4 regions of the Promicromonospora sp. NFX87 genome follow, and region 4 is predicted to be linked to each of the others. Evidence: riboswitches for the same ligand, from Rfam matches in the RefSeq annotation. Region 4 holds a riboswitch; each other region holds the start of a gene.

Region 1 (3,734 bases), 2.6 Mb from region 4:
CCCCGCCGTCGGCGCCGCGGCGGAGGCCTGCTACGAGGGGATCTTCGCGCTGCGCACCATCGTCGAGCGGGCCGGGAGCGCGGCCGTCGCGGCGACCGACCGATCGGTGGACGGCGTCGTGTACGAAGGACCGCGCGGCCCGATGCGGTTCCAGGGCAACCACGCCCAGCACCGCCTCTACCTCGCGCGCGCCGAGGGCTTCGACTTCGACCTGATGGGCGAGCTGTGACCGCCGTCACACCTCTCGCGGTCACATCTCTCTGAGCTGAGGAGTCTCTTCCACATCGGGCGCACCACGCGCCCCCTGTGGAAGGAATCCCATGACCTCAGCGATCGAGAACCTCCGGCGCGACTTCGGCGGCGACGTCATCGAGCCGGGCGCGGCAGAGTACGAGGCGGTGAGCCGCGCGAAGCTGGTCGCGGGCAGCCCGGCCTTCGTCCTGCGCCCCAAGACGGTCGGCGACGTGCAGACGGCCGTCCGGTTCGCCGCCGGATCAGGGCTGACGCTCTCCGTGCGCGGCGGCGGCCACAGCTTTCCCGGCTTCGGCACCAACGACGGCGGCATCGTGATCGACCTGAGCGGGCTCGCCGACGTCGAGGTGATCGACGAGGACCGCCGTCTCGTCCGGGTGGGCGGCGGCGCGACCTGGGGCCAGGTGGCCGAGGCGCTGGCGCCGCACGGCCTCGCGATCTCCTCCGGCGACACCAGGAGCGTCGGGGTCGGCGGGCTGACGCTGAGCGGCGGCATCGGCTGGAAGGTCCGCAAGCACGGCCTGACGCTCGACCACCTGGTGGCCGCGCAGCTGGTCACCGCCGACGGCGTGGTCGTGCCCGCGAGCGCCGAGGAGAACCCCGAGCTGTTCTGGGCGGTCCGCGGGGGCGGCGGCAACCTCGGCGTCGTGACCTCCTTCGAGTTCGTGGCCCACCCGACGACAGCGGTCTTCTTCGGCAAGATCACGTTCCCCGCCGCGGAGACCGCCGTCGTGCTCCAGGGCTGGGCGGACCACCTCCGCACGGCGCCCGAGGAGCTCACCTCGATCGCGAACGTGGCCAACCCGTTCGCGGGCGGCCCGGAGGCGCCGCTCGAGATCCATGTGGCGTTCGACGGCGACGACCCGGAGCTCGCGGCCAGGGCGCTCGACCCGATCCGCCGGCTCGGGACGGTGCTGGAGGACGACGTCGCGCCGCACGCCTACGCCGACATCCTCGTGGAGGGCGCGGCGCTGCCGCCGGGTCTCGAACTGCTGGGCCACAGCGGCTTCGTCGAGCGGGAGTCGGTGCCCGACGTGCTGCGGATCCTCGCCGAGGTCGGGACGTCGGCGGGTGCGCCGTCGATAGCGGTCCGCAGCGTCGGTGGCGCGGTGTCGCGAGTCCCTGACGACGCGACGGCGTACGCGCACCGCAGTGCGGAGCTGCTGGTCGCGACGGTGGCCGGTGGCCCGAAGCCCGTGATCGAGGCCGCCCGTCCTGGCCTCGCGGCGATCTGGGCCAGGCTCGCGCCGCACGTCAACGGCGCCTACTCGAACTTCCTCGGGACCACCACCGCGGACGACGTCGCGGCGGTCTATCCGGCGGGAACCTACGAGCGACTTGCCACGGTGAAGCGGAAATACGACCCGAGCAACCTGTTTGCCCGGAATCACAACGTTCCCCCGGCGGCGGAGTGATCTACCTCATAGGGACAATTCGGGTCAAGTAGGACGCGATCTGGCCCGTGAGCCGTGATGCGATTGTGACTTTGCGGCCGGACGGGGTTAGCGTCGCTCCGGTTCGCGGGAAGTCCGCGGGCACTCGAGGTGGGCGCCGAGCCCTGTCACCTCCTCGAGACTGCACAGACAAAAGACAGGGACGGGGGAACCAGGTAAGCGGGCACCGAGACGGTGTCCTTGGGGTGAAGCCGCACCGGTAGTACGCGGCCGGGTCATTCTCCGATCCGAATCCGACAGCTCACCTCGTAGGCGTCAGGAGAAGCTCTTGACTACTCGCACGCCTGGGCGCCACCGTGCTGCCCGCAGACCGATCACCCCGCTGACTCCCCTCTCCCGTGCCGCGGCGCGGGGCATCTCAGGTGCCGCCCGCCGCGGCGCACTCGTCGTCGCCGGCTCCGGCCTGGCGGTCTCCCTGCTCAGCGTTCCCGCGGACGCCGCGCCGGTGGCCGACAACAGCCCGTCCACCGCCGAGCTCGACCTCCTGAACAAGACGTCGCAGGGCTCGGTCGCCGAGGCCGTGGTGGTCGAGGCCGTGAACACCGCACCCGCCGTGCAGGTAGCCGCCGACAGCAAGTTCACGCTGGAGACGGGCACCATCGAGGTGACCCCCGCCCCGGAACCCGAGCCCGAGCCGGTCGTCGAGGAGGTCGTCGAGACCGCCGCGCCCGTCGAGCAGGCCGCCCCGGCCTCCGCCGGAGGGTCCGAGATCGTGTCGATCGCCATGCAGTACCTCGGTGTGCCGTACGTCTGGGCCGGCTCGACGCCCGCCGGGTTCGACTGCTCCGGGTTCACGTCGTACGTCTACGCGCAGATCGGCATCGACCTGCCGCACTCCTCGGCGGAGCAGCGCTACGCCGGCACGCCGGTCTCGCAGGCCGAGGCCCAGCCGGGCGACCTCATCTGGAGCCCCGGCCACGTCGCGATCTACGCGGGCGACGGCATGCAGGTCGAGGCGCCGGTCCCCGGCCAGACCGTGCGCTACACGGAGATCTGGCAGAACAGCCCGACCTTCATCCGCGTCGGCTGACGTCCGCGCCGGCTGAACCCAGCCACCCGAGGGGCCCGCACCACATCGGTGCGGGCCTCTCGTGCGTGTCACCGGCAGGTGGCAGGATCGCCACCATGAGCGTCCCCACGGCGGTCGAGACCAACGCCCTCAACACGATCGACGAGTCCGAGCGGCACGGCGCGCCCCGCAGCCTGTTCTGGCCCTGGTTCGGGGCCAACGTGTCCGTGCTCGGACTCGGCTACGGCTCCTACCTGCTCGGCTTCGGTGTCTCGTTCTGGCAGGCGACGGTGATCGGCGCGTTCGGCATCGTGGTGTCGTTCCTCTTCTGCGGGTTCATCTCGCTGGCGGGCAAGCGCGGTTCGGCGCCCACCATGGTGCTGTCCCGCGCGGCGTTCGGGGTGCGCGGCAACAAGCTGCCCTCCCTGCTGTCCTGGATCCTCACCGTCGGCTGGGAGACGGTGCTCGTGGCCCTTGCCACGCTCGCGACCTCGACCGTGCTCGGGGCGCTCGGCTGGGGCGGCGGAACCGTCACCAAGATCGTGGCCCTCGTGGTCGTGGCGAGCATCGTCGTGGCCGCAGGCGTCTTCGGGTTCGACCTCGTGATGCGGCTGCAGGTGATCATCACCGTGCTGACCGCCGTGCTCACCGTCGTCTACATCATCCTGGTGGCCGACCACGTCGACTGGGCCACCGTCGCCGCGATCCCCGCCGGCGGCGCACCGCAGGTGATCGGCGGTCTCGTGTTCATGATGACCGGGTTCGGCCTGGGCTGGGTCAACATGGCCGCCGACTACTCGCGCTACCTGCCCCGCTCCGCCTCCGGCCCGCGGATCGTCGGCTGGACCACGCTGGGCGCCTCACTGGCCCCCGTGGTGCTGCTCGTGTTCGGCCTGCTGCTCGCCGGCTCGGACCCCGACCTGAACGCGGCGATCGGCGCCGACCCGATCGGCGCCCTGTCCACGCTCCTGCCCACGTGGTTCCTCATCCCGTTCGTCGTGGTGGCCCTGGCCGGGCTG
Region 2 (3,734 bases), 700 kb from region 4:
GGCAGTCGGGTCAGCAGCATGTTCACCTTGAGCTGGGCGCCCTCGGGGCGGTCGGCAGTCGTCGAGGCGTCGCCGCCCAGCAGCCGGTCCAGCTCCGCCGGGGCGCACGCCGCGAGCACGTGGCCGGCCGTGACGCCCTGGGTGCGCCCGTCGGCGTCGGTCCAGGCGACCTCCGCGCCGGAGGCGCCGGGTGCACCTGGATCGACGGCGGTGACCGTCGCCGAGGTGACTATCGTCGCGCCGGCGGCCACCGCGGCGTCGCGCAGGGCGCCCGAGACGGCGCCCATGCCGCCCACCGGCACGTCCCAGTCGCCGGTCCCGTTGCCGATGACGTGGTAGAGAAAGCAGCGGTTCTGCCGCAGGGACGGCTCGTCGATGTCGGCGAACGTGCCGATCAGGCCGTCGGTGGCCGCGACCCCGCGGACCACGTCGTCGGCGAAGGTGCGGCGCAGCACCTCTCCGAGGGGCTCCTCGAAGAGCGCGCGCCAGGCCTCCTCGCCCACCCCGTCGACCACGAGGTCCCGGACCGCCGACCGCGGGAGCAGGGGTTCGGTGAGGGTCGGCGCGAGCCGGCGGGCCACCTCGGCGGTCATGGCGTAGAAGCGGCCCCAGGCCTCGAAGTCGGCGTCCGAACCGGTGAGCCGCCGGAACGAGGCGCGCGTGGCGACGTCGTCCTGGCTGTCGACGAGGAGGCCGCCGTCGGCCACCGGTGTGTACGAGGACCAGCGGCGGCGCTTCAGCCTGACGGGCAGGCCGAGCTCGTCGATCACCCGGCGAGGCAGGAGCGAGACGAGGTAGGAGTAGCGCGACAGCCGCGCGTCCACCCCGGCGAAGGGGCGGGCCGAGACGGCGGCGCCGCCCACGTGGTCCGCGCGTTCGAGGACCAGGACGGACCGGCCGCCACGGGCCGCATAGGCAGCCGCGGTGAGGCCGTTGTGACCCCCGCCCACCACCACGACGTCGTACCGGGATCGCATCGAATGGGTCATGGACGCCATAGTGGCATGGGGCACAGATTGCCAAGGACGTTCCATCACAGGTCGCTATGTGACCTAATCGTGACATTTGCGCGAGGGGCAGGTACGGTCGATCTCGCCTCTCCAGCAACGGGGAGGTCCAGGCCCGGACGCCGAACCCTGTCACCGGACCTTGGCAGCCAGAACCGTGACAGGGGCGGGGGAACCAGGTAAGCGGGCACGTGAGTGTCCTTGGGGTGAAGCCTCCTTGTGAGGCCGGGTGAATCGCTCTCCCATCCGAACCCGACAGCTCACTTCGTAGGCGTCCGAGGAGATCACTGGTGACCGTACTCACCGACCGCACGCACGACTGGGCGGACGACCAGGCAAGCCGTTCCAGCAACCGGGGCAGGCACCGCGCCGACGGCCCCGCACTCACCCCCTTCACCGCACTGACCCAGACCGCAGCCGAGAACGCTGCCCGGACCGGCGCCATCGCGGTCGTCACGTCCGGCATGCTGGCGTCGGTGTTCACCCAGACCGCCCACTCCGCGCCCGCCGAGACGCACACGCAGGCCGCGCTCGCGAACGCCACGCCGGTCAGCAACACCATCAGCAACAACACGATCAGCAACACGGTCGACTCGACCGTCCGCGCCGGGTTCGCCGAGAACCTGGTGACCAAGGTCAAGGTCACCCAGGACGCCGACTTCTACGCCGAGCGCGGACGCGTGTCCGTGACGCCGTACGCCGAGACCGAGGAAGGCATCGCCGAGGCAAAGGCCAAGGCTGAGGCCGAGGCTCGTGCCAAGGCGGAAGCCGAGGCGAAGGCGAAGGCCGAGGCTGAGGCAGCCGAAGCCGCCGCGGAGGCCGAGGCGGCCGCAGAGGCAGCGGCCGCTGCCGCCGCGGACTCGTCCGGGCTGGGCCAACAGGCCGTCAACCTCGCACTCGAGTACGTCGGTGTGCCCTACGTGTGGGGCGGAGCCTCCCCCAGCGGCTTCGACTGCTCAGGGCTCATCCAGTACGTCTACGGCCAGCTCGGTATCTCGATCCCCCACAGCTCGAGCGCGATCTCGACCATCGGGTACCAGGTCTCCGCCGCCTCGGCGCAGCCGGGCGACATCGTGTGGACGCCGGGCCACGTCGCCCTCTACGCGGGCGACGGCATGGTCGTCGAGGCCCAGCAGGAGGGCACCCCCGTGCAGTACGGCGAGATGTGGCAGAACAACCCGGTGTTCATCCGGGTGACGGGCTGACGCCTACCCCCGCCACTCCGCAGCACCGTTCCGGACCGCGAGGTGTGTCGCGCCAACCCCCTGGCGCGACACACCTCGTTCGTGTCCCGGGCTCGTCCGGTAACGTCCCGGGCGTGAAGATCCTCGTACCGGACGTGCCCTTCGACCTCGACTTCCCGGCCCTGCTGCCCGACGGCGGAGCCTCCTTCGCGCCCGGCGGCACCGACACCGTCGTCGCCTACGCGATGAACGAGCCGGTCCCCGAGGAGCACACCGACGCCGAGATGCTGGTCACCTGGTCGAGCCCGCCCAAGATCCTCGCCGACGCCGCCCTCCGGCTCCCCCGGCTGCGCTGGGTGCAGACCCTCTCCGCGGGGCCCGACGTCGCGCTGCGTGCCGGGTTCGCGCCCGACGTCGTCATCTCCTCCGGCCAGTCCCTGCACGACGACACGGTCACCGAGCACACCCTGGCGCTGGTCCTGGCGACGGTGCGCCGCATCGACGTCTCCCTCGCCGCGCAGCGGGAGCACCACTGGGCCAAGGAGATCGCGTTCGCCCAGGCCGACCCGGTCACCGGCCGCGAGTACACGCTCGACGGCGCACGCGTGACGATCTGGGGTTTCGGGTCGATCGCCCTGCGGCTGGCCCCGCTGCTGACCGCGCTCGGTGCGCGGGTCACCGGCGTCGCCTCGCGTGCGGGCGAGCGCTCCGGGTACCCCGTGGTGGGGCCGGACGGACTGGACGCCCTGCTCGCCGAGACCGACCTGCTCATCTCGCTGCTGCCCGCGATCCCCGCGACGCGGCACATCCTCGACGCCCGCCTGCTGGGTTTGCTGCCGCCGACTGCCCGGTTCGTGAACGTCGGCCGGGGTGCGACGGTGGACGAGGAAGCGCTCGCCGACGCGCTGCGGTCCGGGCGGCTCGCGGGAGCCGCGCTCGACGTCATGGAGACGGAGCCGCTGCCGGAGGACTCCCCGCTCTGGGACCTCCCGAACCTGATCCTCACGCCCCACGTGGCGGGTGGCCGGCCGCGCGGCGCCGCCCGCTTCCTCGCGGACCAGCTCACGGCCTGGCGCACGGGCGCGAAACTCCGCAACGTAGCCACGAGGTAGTGCCGCGAAGTAGAGCGGGTGTCCGGACACCCGCTCTACTTCAGCATCGGCCTGTTGTCGAGGTAGAGGGGGTGTCCGGACGCGTGCTCTACTTCGGCGATCTGGGGGCCGGTTGGCAGATCGGGCACGAGAACGACGAGCGGTTCATGAAGGGGTCCCGGCGGATCAGCGCACCGCAGCGGCGGCATTTCTCGTTCTCCTGCCCGTACACCGCGAGCGAGCGGTCGAAGTATCCCGACTCCCCGTTCACGTTGACGTACAGCTCGTCGAAGCTGGTGCCGCCCTGGGCCAGCGCCTCGCGCATCACCTCGGCGGCCGAGTCCAGCACCCGGCGCACGTCCGCGGCCTTGAGCTTGTCGGTCGGCCGGGCCCAGTGGACCTGCGCGCGCCACAGCGCCTCGTCGGCGTAGATGTTGCCCACGCCGGACACG
Region 3 (3,734 bases), 720 kb from region 4:
CCGCCCCCGCCAGGTGCGCGGTTCGATCCGTGGCTCGGCCGGTGTGCCGATCGCCTGGTTCATGCGGTCTCCCTTGCTGTCACGTGCCCGGAGTCCTTGCTCCGGTCCTGCCTCAGGCCCTTGCCCGGCCGAACTGTAGCGCGGGCGTCCGCCCAGGTTTTGCTGCGTGCAATGTCCCGATTTGGGACTGATTCGGCGGGTCCGGTGGCAAGTCGGCCCGAACAGTGCTGAGGTAGTCGCAAGCAAGCCACACCACTCTGGAGGAAACACATCATGGGTTTCTTTGCGTTTCTCATCCTTGGGCTGATCGCCGGCGTGATCGCCCGTATCGTCATCCCGGGCAAGCAGCCGGGTGGCTTCTGGCTCACGCTGCTCCTCGGTGTGCTCGGCGCCATGCTCGGCGGCTGGCTCGGCGGGCTCATCTTCAACGTCAGCCTGGACGAGTTCTGGTCGTGGGAGAGCTGGCTCTTCTCGGTGATCGGCGCGATCATCGTGATCCTGATCGTCCAGGCGATCTTCGGCCGCCGCAAGACCGCCTGATCGCAGCACACCGCGGCCGCGCCGCCATCCTCGTCCTTCTGACGTCGGTGGTCGGCGCGGCCGCGGTCGCGTGTACGGGCGGCGGCGCGCCGCCGTCCGCGAAGGGCCCGGTGCCCGACGACGTCGCCTCCCACCTCAGCGTCGAGGTGGCGCAGGGCCGTGAGCAGTACGCCAAACGGGAGATCCGGCTCGAGGTCACCAACGACTCCGGCGAGACGTTGACGCTCCTCTCCGGGGCCCTGCGGACCGAGCAGTTCGGGCCGTCACACCTCACCAAGGAGGGGCGCACCCTCGTGCTGCGGCCGGGCGCCACGCGCGCCGTCTTCGTGGGGCTGGGCCAGGCGAGGTGCGCGGACCTGGCGGTGGTTGAGGAGGCCGCTGCGCCGTCCGCCACGATCACGCTCGCCCTCGGCGAGGGCGACGACCTGGGCCCGGCGACCGACGTCGCCGTCGACGAGGTGGACGATCCCGTCGGGCACCTCGCCCGGAACCACGCGGTGGACTGCTCGGCAGCGGCGGTAGCGGCCGGAGCCGACCTCACCGTCGACGCCGACGTCCCCGTCGAGACCCGCGACGGTGAGCTGACCGCTCTGGTCACCCTGCGGATCGAGCGGGTCGACGGCGGCCCGGAGGTCACGCTCGACCGGATCGCCGGGACGACCCTGATGACGAATGCGGACCCAGGCGGCGACGCTTCGGGCTGGGTCGGCCCGGACCTGGCGGGACAGGGGGCCGGCGAGGTGGTCCTGGCCGTGGTGCCCGCCCGCTGCGACGTCCATGCGGTGGCCGAGGACAAGCGGGGCACGTTCCTGCCGGTCTCCGCGCGCGTCGGCGGCGTCCGGCAGGAGCCGGTCTACGTGCCGATGCCCGACACCGCGCGCTCCGACTTCTACGCCTTCGTCGCGGACTACTGCGACTGGCCGGAGTGAACGGTCCGGACACGCGAGAGGCGCCGCCTCCGGCGTCGGGCGGAAACCCGGCGCGGAGGCGACGCCTCGCGATGTACTGCGGTACCGCGGCCTCGGCTCAGGCTCTCCGGCTCAGACGACGCGGATGAACGTCGGGCTGTTCTGCCACATCTCGGTGTAGCGCACCGGCATGCCGGCGGCCCAGGCCTCGATGATCATGCCGTCGCCCGCGTACAGGGCCACGTGGCCCGGCGTCCAGACGATGTCGCCGGGCTCCGGGTAGGTGACCTGGTAGCCGGAGCTCAGCATCGCGCCGGACGAGTGCGGCAGGTTCACGCCGAGCTGCGCGTACACGTACTGGATGAGGCCGGAGCAGTCCATGCCCTCGGCCGGCGAGTTACCGCCCAGCACGTACGTGATGCCGAGGTAGTTGAAAGCGACGTTGATGGCCTGCTCGCCGACCGGGACCGGGTCCGGCGCGTCGACCGAGACCACGGCGGGGCCGTCGCCCTTCTTGCCGTCGGCGCCCGAGGAGGTGCCCAGGGCTTCCATCTCGATCGGCATCTTCGCGTCGGACGGGACCGTGACGGTGGGGGCCGCGGCGACTGCCTGCTTGGCCACCGCGGTGAGGGAGTGCAGGTCGACCGTGTTCAGCTTGGCGGACTTCACGTCGGTCTTCAGATCCATGGCGGGGGCCGCGTGGGCCGTCGTCGCGATGGTCGAGATCAGGACGCCACCGGCTGCTGCGGCGATGGCTCCTCGGCGGGCTACGGTGCCTGCGTTCTCTGTGGCGGTACGAGCAAGGATGCTCAGCGGTGTCATGGCCGGGCGGCTGTCACGATGCCGTCCGCGAAGGGAGTTCGTCACCTAAATGTCTCCTGTACCGCCTGCGAGGTCAGCTGTCGGGTTCGGGTAGGAGTACACACCCGGCCGCACGGCTACTGGGGGGTTCCGTCCGGCTTCACCCCGAGGGCGACGATGGTGCTGTCGCCCGGGAAGGTGGGTCCCCCGCTCCTGTCTCGAACGTCTGGTCATGAACCGGTGACAGGATTCGGCGTCCGGTTCACGGCCCCACCGATGTGGTGGGGCAGAAGTCAACGTACACACCTTCCCCAGAAAAGTCACGATCGGGTTACGCATTCCGGTCTCACCCGCCGAAGGCACAGATTTGCGCCGTTCCGGTCTTCATAGGCTATGACCGACATCACATACATCGGCTACCGTTCGGCGGCATGGGTGAAAGCGCATATCGCGTCTCCGCCTGGTGGGTGCTTCCCATCAGTGCCGTCGTCTGGTGGGTGTGCGGGTTTCTGCCCTGGCTCCTGCAGGCGTTGTACGAGGTCATAGGCCTTACTGAGGCTTCGACAGTGCGCTCAACCGCATTCCTGCCGCTCCCGTTCACCGCCGACGACGCAGTGGTCGGCCTGGTCGTCATGGCGCTGATCGGCGGTCTTCTCGGCGGCCTCACGGCGGGCATCCCGGCTTCGGCAAGGGCGGGTGCCGCTGCCGCGACGACGGGCACCCTGCTCGCCATGTCCGCGGCGGGCGGTGCCTCGTGCCTGCTCGCGATCCGCGGCAGTGCTCCCGGAGACGCCGCGCCGCTCGGGATGCTCGTCGTCACCGTCGCTGCCGGGGTCGTAGGGCTGGCGGCCGGCCTCCTGGTGGCCCTGGGCCCGGCCGTCCTGCGCGGGCCTGCCCTGGCCCTGCCCGTCGTGCTCCTGGACGGCTGGCTGTGGGGTCTGGTGCCGGGCAACCTGGTGTCCCCCACCGGAACGTGGTGGATCTTCGCGGTGGCGCTCGGCGTGGCGTTCGGCCTCGCGGTGGACAGCCGGCCGCTCGAGCTGCTCGGCTGGCTGCCGACCGCGGGCATCGTGTGGGTGCTGCAGGCCGCCGGGCCGGCCCTCCTGGCCGTGCAGGAGAACATCTGGCCGGGCTCCGCGCTCACGGAGAACCCGCTGTCCGCGGCGGCGATCGTGGCGCACGAGCTAGCCTCGGCGGCCATGGTGCCCGACGCGCACCAGCTCGGCGCCTGGGTGGTCGCCCTGCTGCTCGGTGCGGCGATCGCGGCGCTCCGGCTCTCCCGGGAGGCTGTGGACGAGGACGAGCTGTCCGAGGCCTGGGCCTGAGGCGGCAGCCCGCGACCCTGCTGATTGCGGGCGTGTAAATTTTCACCCGCTGTGCCTTGCTCGCCCTGTTCGGCGCGTGTCCGGTCCCCATAGGTTTGTCCGAGTTCGGGGGTATCCGGCCCACGAGCAGACACAGGGGGCACACATGAACAGGAAGTCA
Region 4 (3,734 bases):
GCGTCGGTCTGGCTCAGGTCGACGGGCAGGGCCCCGGCCCCGGACGTCGCGTCGGTGAGCACGACGGCGCCGTCCGGCCCGGACGGGCGCAGCACCGGCGCCATCGCGCCCGTGGAGGTCTCGTTGTGCGGGGTGGCGTAGGTGTCGACGTCGGCGGCGGGCTCGAGGTAGGCGACGGCGCCGGGCTCCGCCGAGATCACCTGGGAGGGCTCGAGGAACGGGGCGCGCGACGTCGCCGCGGCGAACTTGCCGCCGAACTCGCCGAACGCTGCGTGCTGCACCTTGCGCTCCACGAGGCACAGGGTGGCGACGTCCCAGAACGCGGTGGCGCCGCCGTTGCCCAGCACCACCTCGTAGCCGTCGGGCGCGCCGAGCAGCTCCGTGACACCCTCACGAATGCGGTGCACCAGGTTCTTCACGGGCGTCCGCCGGTGTGACGTGCCGAGAACGTGCGCGTTCGCCACGAGATGATCCACCTGACCCGGGCGCACCTTGGAGGGGCCGGAGCCGAATCGGCCGTCGGCGGGCAGCAGGTGTGGCGGGATTGTCAGTGGCACAGAACTAGACTAGAACCTGGGCCGACGCCCGGGCCGCACGTGTCCAGGGCGACTGGGCGGCTGTGCGCATGACGGGAGCTGACGTGACGGATCTGATCGACACCACCGAGATGTATCTCAAGACGATCTACGAGCTCGACGAGGAGGGCATCACGCCCTTGCGCGCGCGCATCGCGGAACGGCTGGGGCACTCAGGCCCGACGGTGTCGCAGACCGTCGCACGTATGGAGCGCGACGGCCTCGTGATCGTGACGGGCGACCGGCACCTCGAGCTCACCGAGCTGGGCCACGACAAGGCGATGCGCGTGATGCGCAAGCACCGCCTCGCGGAGCGGCTGCTGACCGACGTCATCAAGCTCGACTGGGAGCACGTGCACGTCGAGGCCTGTCGCTGGGAGCACGTGATGAGCGACCTGGTGGAGAAGCGCCTCGTGGGCCTGCTCGACCACCCGCACCACGACCCGTACGGCAACCCGATCCCCGGCCTCTCGGAGCTCGGCGAGGAGTACACCGACGTACCGTTCCTGACCGGCGTGATCTCGCTGCCGTCCGCGTTCGAGGCGGCGGCGAAGAAGGGCGTCAAGGGCGAGCCGCTCGCGGCGTCGCTCACCCGTATCGCGGAGCCGCTGCAGACGGACATCGAGCTGCTCGCTCGCCTGTCCGAGGCCGGCCTGGTGCCCGGCTCCCGCATCACCGCGGAGCACAGCGGCGGGACCTACACGGTGGCCGTCGACGGCGCGGGTACGGCGCTCGAGCTCGGCGAGGACGTGGCCCGCCACCTCTTCGTCGCGACGGCCTGAGACAGGCCTCGCGGGGCCTTCGGCTGGCCGGTCTGCCGTCCGGTCGCTCCCCAGCCGCCGTCCAGTTTGTCGGAAAAGCGAAAACCCTCTCGCGACACGCTCTGGCAGTCGTTGCCGGAACGTGACATCGAGGGTGAGGTCCGGTACGTTCGGACCGCTCCCACGGAGTTATTCGTGGGGGTCCTCGGACGGACGCCGAACTCTGTCACCGGCCGGGGCCCCAAGACGACCGCATGACAGAGGCGGGGGACCCACCAACGGGCGCCAGGGCGCGTCCTCGGGGTGAAGCCGGGTATTCCTTCGGGATGCTCGGCCGGGTGATTTCTCCCACCCGAACCCGACAGCTGACCTCGAAGGCGTTCAAGGAGAGGTACTACGTGACTGCACGTACGACTCGCGCTCGCCATCGGGCTGCGCGACGACCAGTGACTCCGTTCACCGAACTTGCTCAGAACGCCGCAGTAGGCCGCCGCACCGCGGTCGCAGCCGCTGGTGGCGCGCTCCTCGTCTCGACCTTCGGTGGCGCGCTGGTCGCCCAGGCTGCTCCGGTGGAGACCGGCCACGCGAAGATGAACTCGGTCGACCTCAACGCGCTGGCGACGCAGGCCCGTGAGGCGCTCTCCAACGCACCCGTCGTGTCGGTGGCACCCGACGCAGAGCTCAACGTCGAGAAGTCCGCGGTCTCCGTGGTCTCCGCCGCCGAGAACGAGGACTACCAGGCGGAGCTCGCCGCGAACGAGGCGGAGGAGGCAGCCGAGGCTGCCGCCGCCGAGGCTGCTGAGGCCGCCGAGGCAGCCGCCAGCACCGTCTCCAGCTCGGTCGACATCCCCGCGTCGGCGATCGGCAACTCCGTGATCTCGATCGCGAGCCGCTACATCGGCGTGCCGTACGTCTCCGGTGGCGCCAGCCCGAGCGGCATGGACTGCTCCGGCTTCACGCAGTACGTCTTCGGGCAGCTCGGTATCAGCCTGCCCCACTCGTCGTCGGCCCAGGCCGGTTACGGCACCCAGGTGCCGGCGTCCGAGGCTCAGCCGGGCGACCTGATGTGGACCCCCGGGCACGTCTCGATCTACGCCGGTGGCAACACGATGATCGACGCGTCCAAGCCGGGCACCGTCGTCGACTTCCGCACCATCTGGCAGTCGAACCCCACGTTCATCCGCCTGGGCTGATCCCAGCCACGTAGTACCGCAAGCATAGATTCGCGAAGTAGAGCGCCTGTCCGAAATTCCCTGGTGTCGCCAGGGAGACCCGGACAGGCGCTCTACTTCGCGAATCTTTGTTTTGCCACCGGTCACCCATAACGCGCGCACCGCCGGTAGCGTTGGACTGCAATGGTGCTTGGGCGAAGAGAGGTCTTGCGATGACGCGATCCGAGGTCGTACTGGTCGGGGTGGACGGATCGGCCGCGAGCCTGCACGCGCTGGACTGGGCCACCGCCTACGCGCACCGCGTGGGCTGGGCGCTGCACATCGTCTGCAGCTATTCGCTGCCGTCCTTCACGGCCGCGTCGCTCGACGGCGGATACGCCGCCCTCGACGACACGACCATCCAGGAGGGCGCCAAGTCGGTCCTCGCCGAGGCGGAGGCGCGCGTGGCCGACGCCGGCGTGCGCGCCACGACCGAGGTCGCGACCGGCGACGCGGCGGGCGTGCTCGTGGAGCTGTCCGGCGATTACGGGCTGGCCGTCGTCGGCACGCGCGGCCGGGGCGGGTTCACGGAGCGGCTGCTGGGCACGGTGTCGTCCGCACTGCCCGCGCACGCGCGGTGCCCGGTCGTCGTGGTCCCGCTGCGCGCCGAGGCGAACCGGGGCGTCTCCTGGAGCCAGCCCGGCTCCGGGCCGGGAGCGGACGCCGAGACGAGCACGACGGCAGCGGCAGCCGAGATCCGGGAGGTGCGCCGCATCGTCGTCGGTGTGGACGGGTCGCCGCAGGCCGAGCGGGCGCTGCAGCACGCGATCCTCCAGGCGAACGCGTGGGGCGCGGAGCTGACCGCCGTCACCGGCGTGCCCGTGGGGAACAGCGGGATGCTCGCGTGGCTGCCGTCGAACATCGACCGGGAGCAGGTGCTCGCCGACATCGGGGCCGGCATGGACGTCCTGGTCGACAAGTACGAGGCGCAGAACCCCGGCCTGCGGATCCGGCGGATCGTGCTGGACGGTACCGGCGCGGAGCTGCTGACGGAGTTCTCGACGGCGTCGGACCTGGTGGTCCTGGGGTCGCGCGGGCGGGGTGGGTTCCGCGGGCTGCTGCTGGGCTCCACGAGCCAGGCGGTGCTGCACCACGCGGCGTGCCCCGTGCTCGTGGTCAACAAGCACTGCACGGACTGACGCCCGACCGTTGGTCGAGCTTGTCGAGACCGGTCTCGACAAGCTCGA

The links. A riboswitch is a leader RNA that binds a small molecule or an ion and turns the genes downstream of it on or off. The one in region 4 is predicted to bind cyclic di-AMP.
Region 1: it holds a riboswitch for cyclic di-AMP, as region 4 does, so the genes downstream of both, ACNYC2_RS19390 (C40 family peptidase) here and ACNYC2_RS01670 (C40 family peptidase) in region 4, are expected to answer to the same signal.
Region 2: it holds a riboswitch for cyclic di-AMP, as region 4 does, so the genes downstream of both, ACNYC2_RS04640 (C40 family peptidase) here and ACNYC2_RS01670 (C40 family peptidase) in region 4, are expected to answer to the same signal.
Region 3: it holds a riboswitch for cyclic di-AMP, as region 4 does, so the genes downstream of both, ACNYC2_RS27525 (C40 family peptidase) here and ACNYC2_RS01670 (C40 family peptidase) in region 4, are expected to answer to the same signal.

Annotation. Positions count from the first base shown of each region.
Region 1 is NZ_CP183413.1:4,323,817-4,327,550, forward strand. Features, by position in the region: gene ACNYC2_RS19380 (substrate-binding domain-containing protein) at 1-229, shown strand, start outside; gene ACNYC2_RS19385 (FAD-binding oxidoreductase) at 321-1,667, shown strand; cyclic di-AMP (ydaO/yuaA leader) riboswitch at 1,792-1,975, shown strand; gene ACNYC2_RS19390 (C40 family peptidase) at 1,975-2,736, shown strand; gene ACNYC2_RS19395 (purine-cytosine permease family protein) at 2,832-3,734, shown strand, end outside.
Region 2 is NZ_CP183413.1:1,048,832-1,052,565, reverse strand. Features, by position in the region: gene ACNYC2_RS04645 (phytoene desaturase family protein) at 1-998, opposite strand, end outside; cyclic di-AMP (ydaO/yuaA leader) riboswitch at 1,145-1,294, shown strand; gene ACNYC2_RS04640 (C40 family peptidase) at 1,298-2,212, shown strand; gene ACNYC2_RS04635 (NAD(P)-dependent oxidoreductase) at 2,326-3,303, shown strand; gene mutM (bifunctional DNA-formamidopyrimidine glycosylase/DNA-(apurinic or apyrimidinic site) lyase) at 3,392-3,734, opposite strand, start outside.
Region 3 is NZ_CP183413.1:6,154,776-6,158,509, reverse strand. Features, by position in the region: gene ACNYC2_RS27540 (ion transporter) at 1-63, opposite strand, end outside; gene ACNYC2_RS27535 (GlsB/YeaQ/YmgE family stress response membrane protein) at 274-540, shown strand; gene ACNYC2_RS27530 (hypothetical protein) at 588-1,469, shown strand; gene ACNYC2_RS27525 (C40 family peptidase) at 1,581-2,315, opposite strand; cyclic di-AMP (ydaO/yuaA leader) riboswitch at 2,318-2,515, opposite strand; gene ACNYC2_RS27520 (hypothetical protein) at 2,816-3,574, shown strand; gene ACNYC2_RS27515 (S8 family serine peptidase) at 3,720-3,734, shown strand, end outside.
Region 4 is NZ_CP183413.1:346,394-350,127, forward strand. Features, by position in the region: gene serC (phosphoserine transaminase) at 1-551, opposite strand, end outside; gene ACNYC2_RS01665 (metal-dependent transcriptional regulator) at 641-1,357, shown strand; cyclic di-AMP (ydaO/yuaA leader) riboswitch at 1,541-1,732, shown strand; gene ACNYC2_RS01670 (C40 family peptidase) at 1,783-2,529, shown strand; gene ACNYC2_RS01675 (universal stress protein) at 2,721-3,686, shown strand.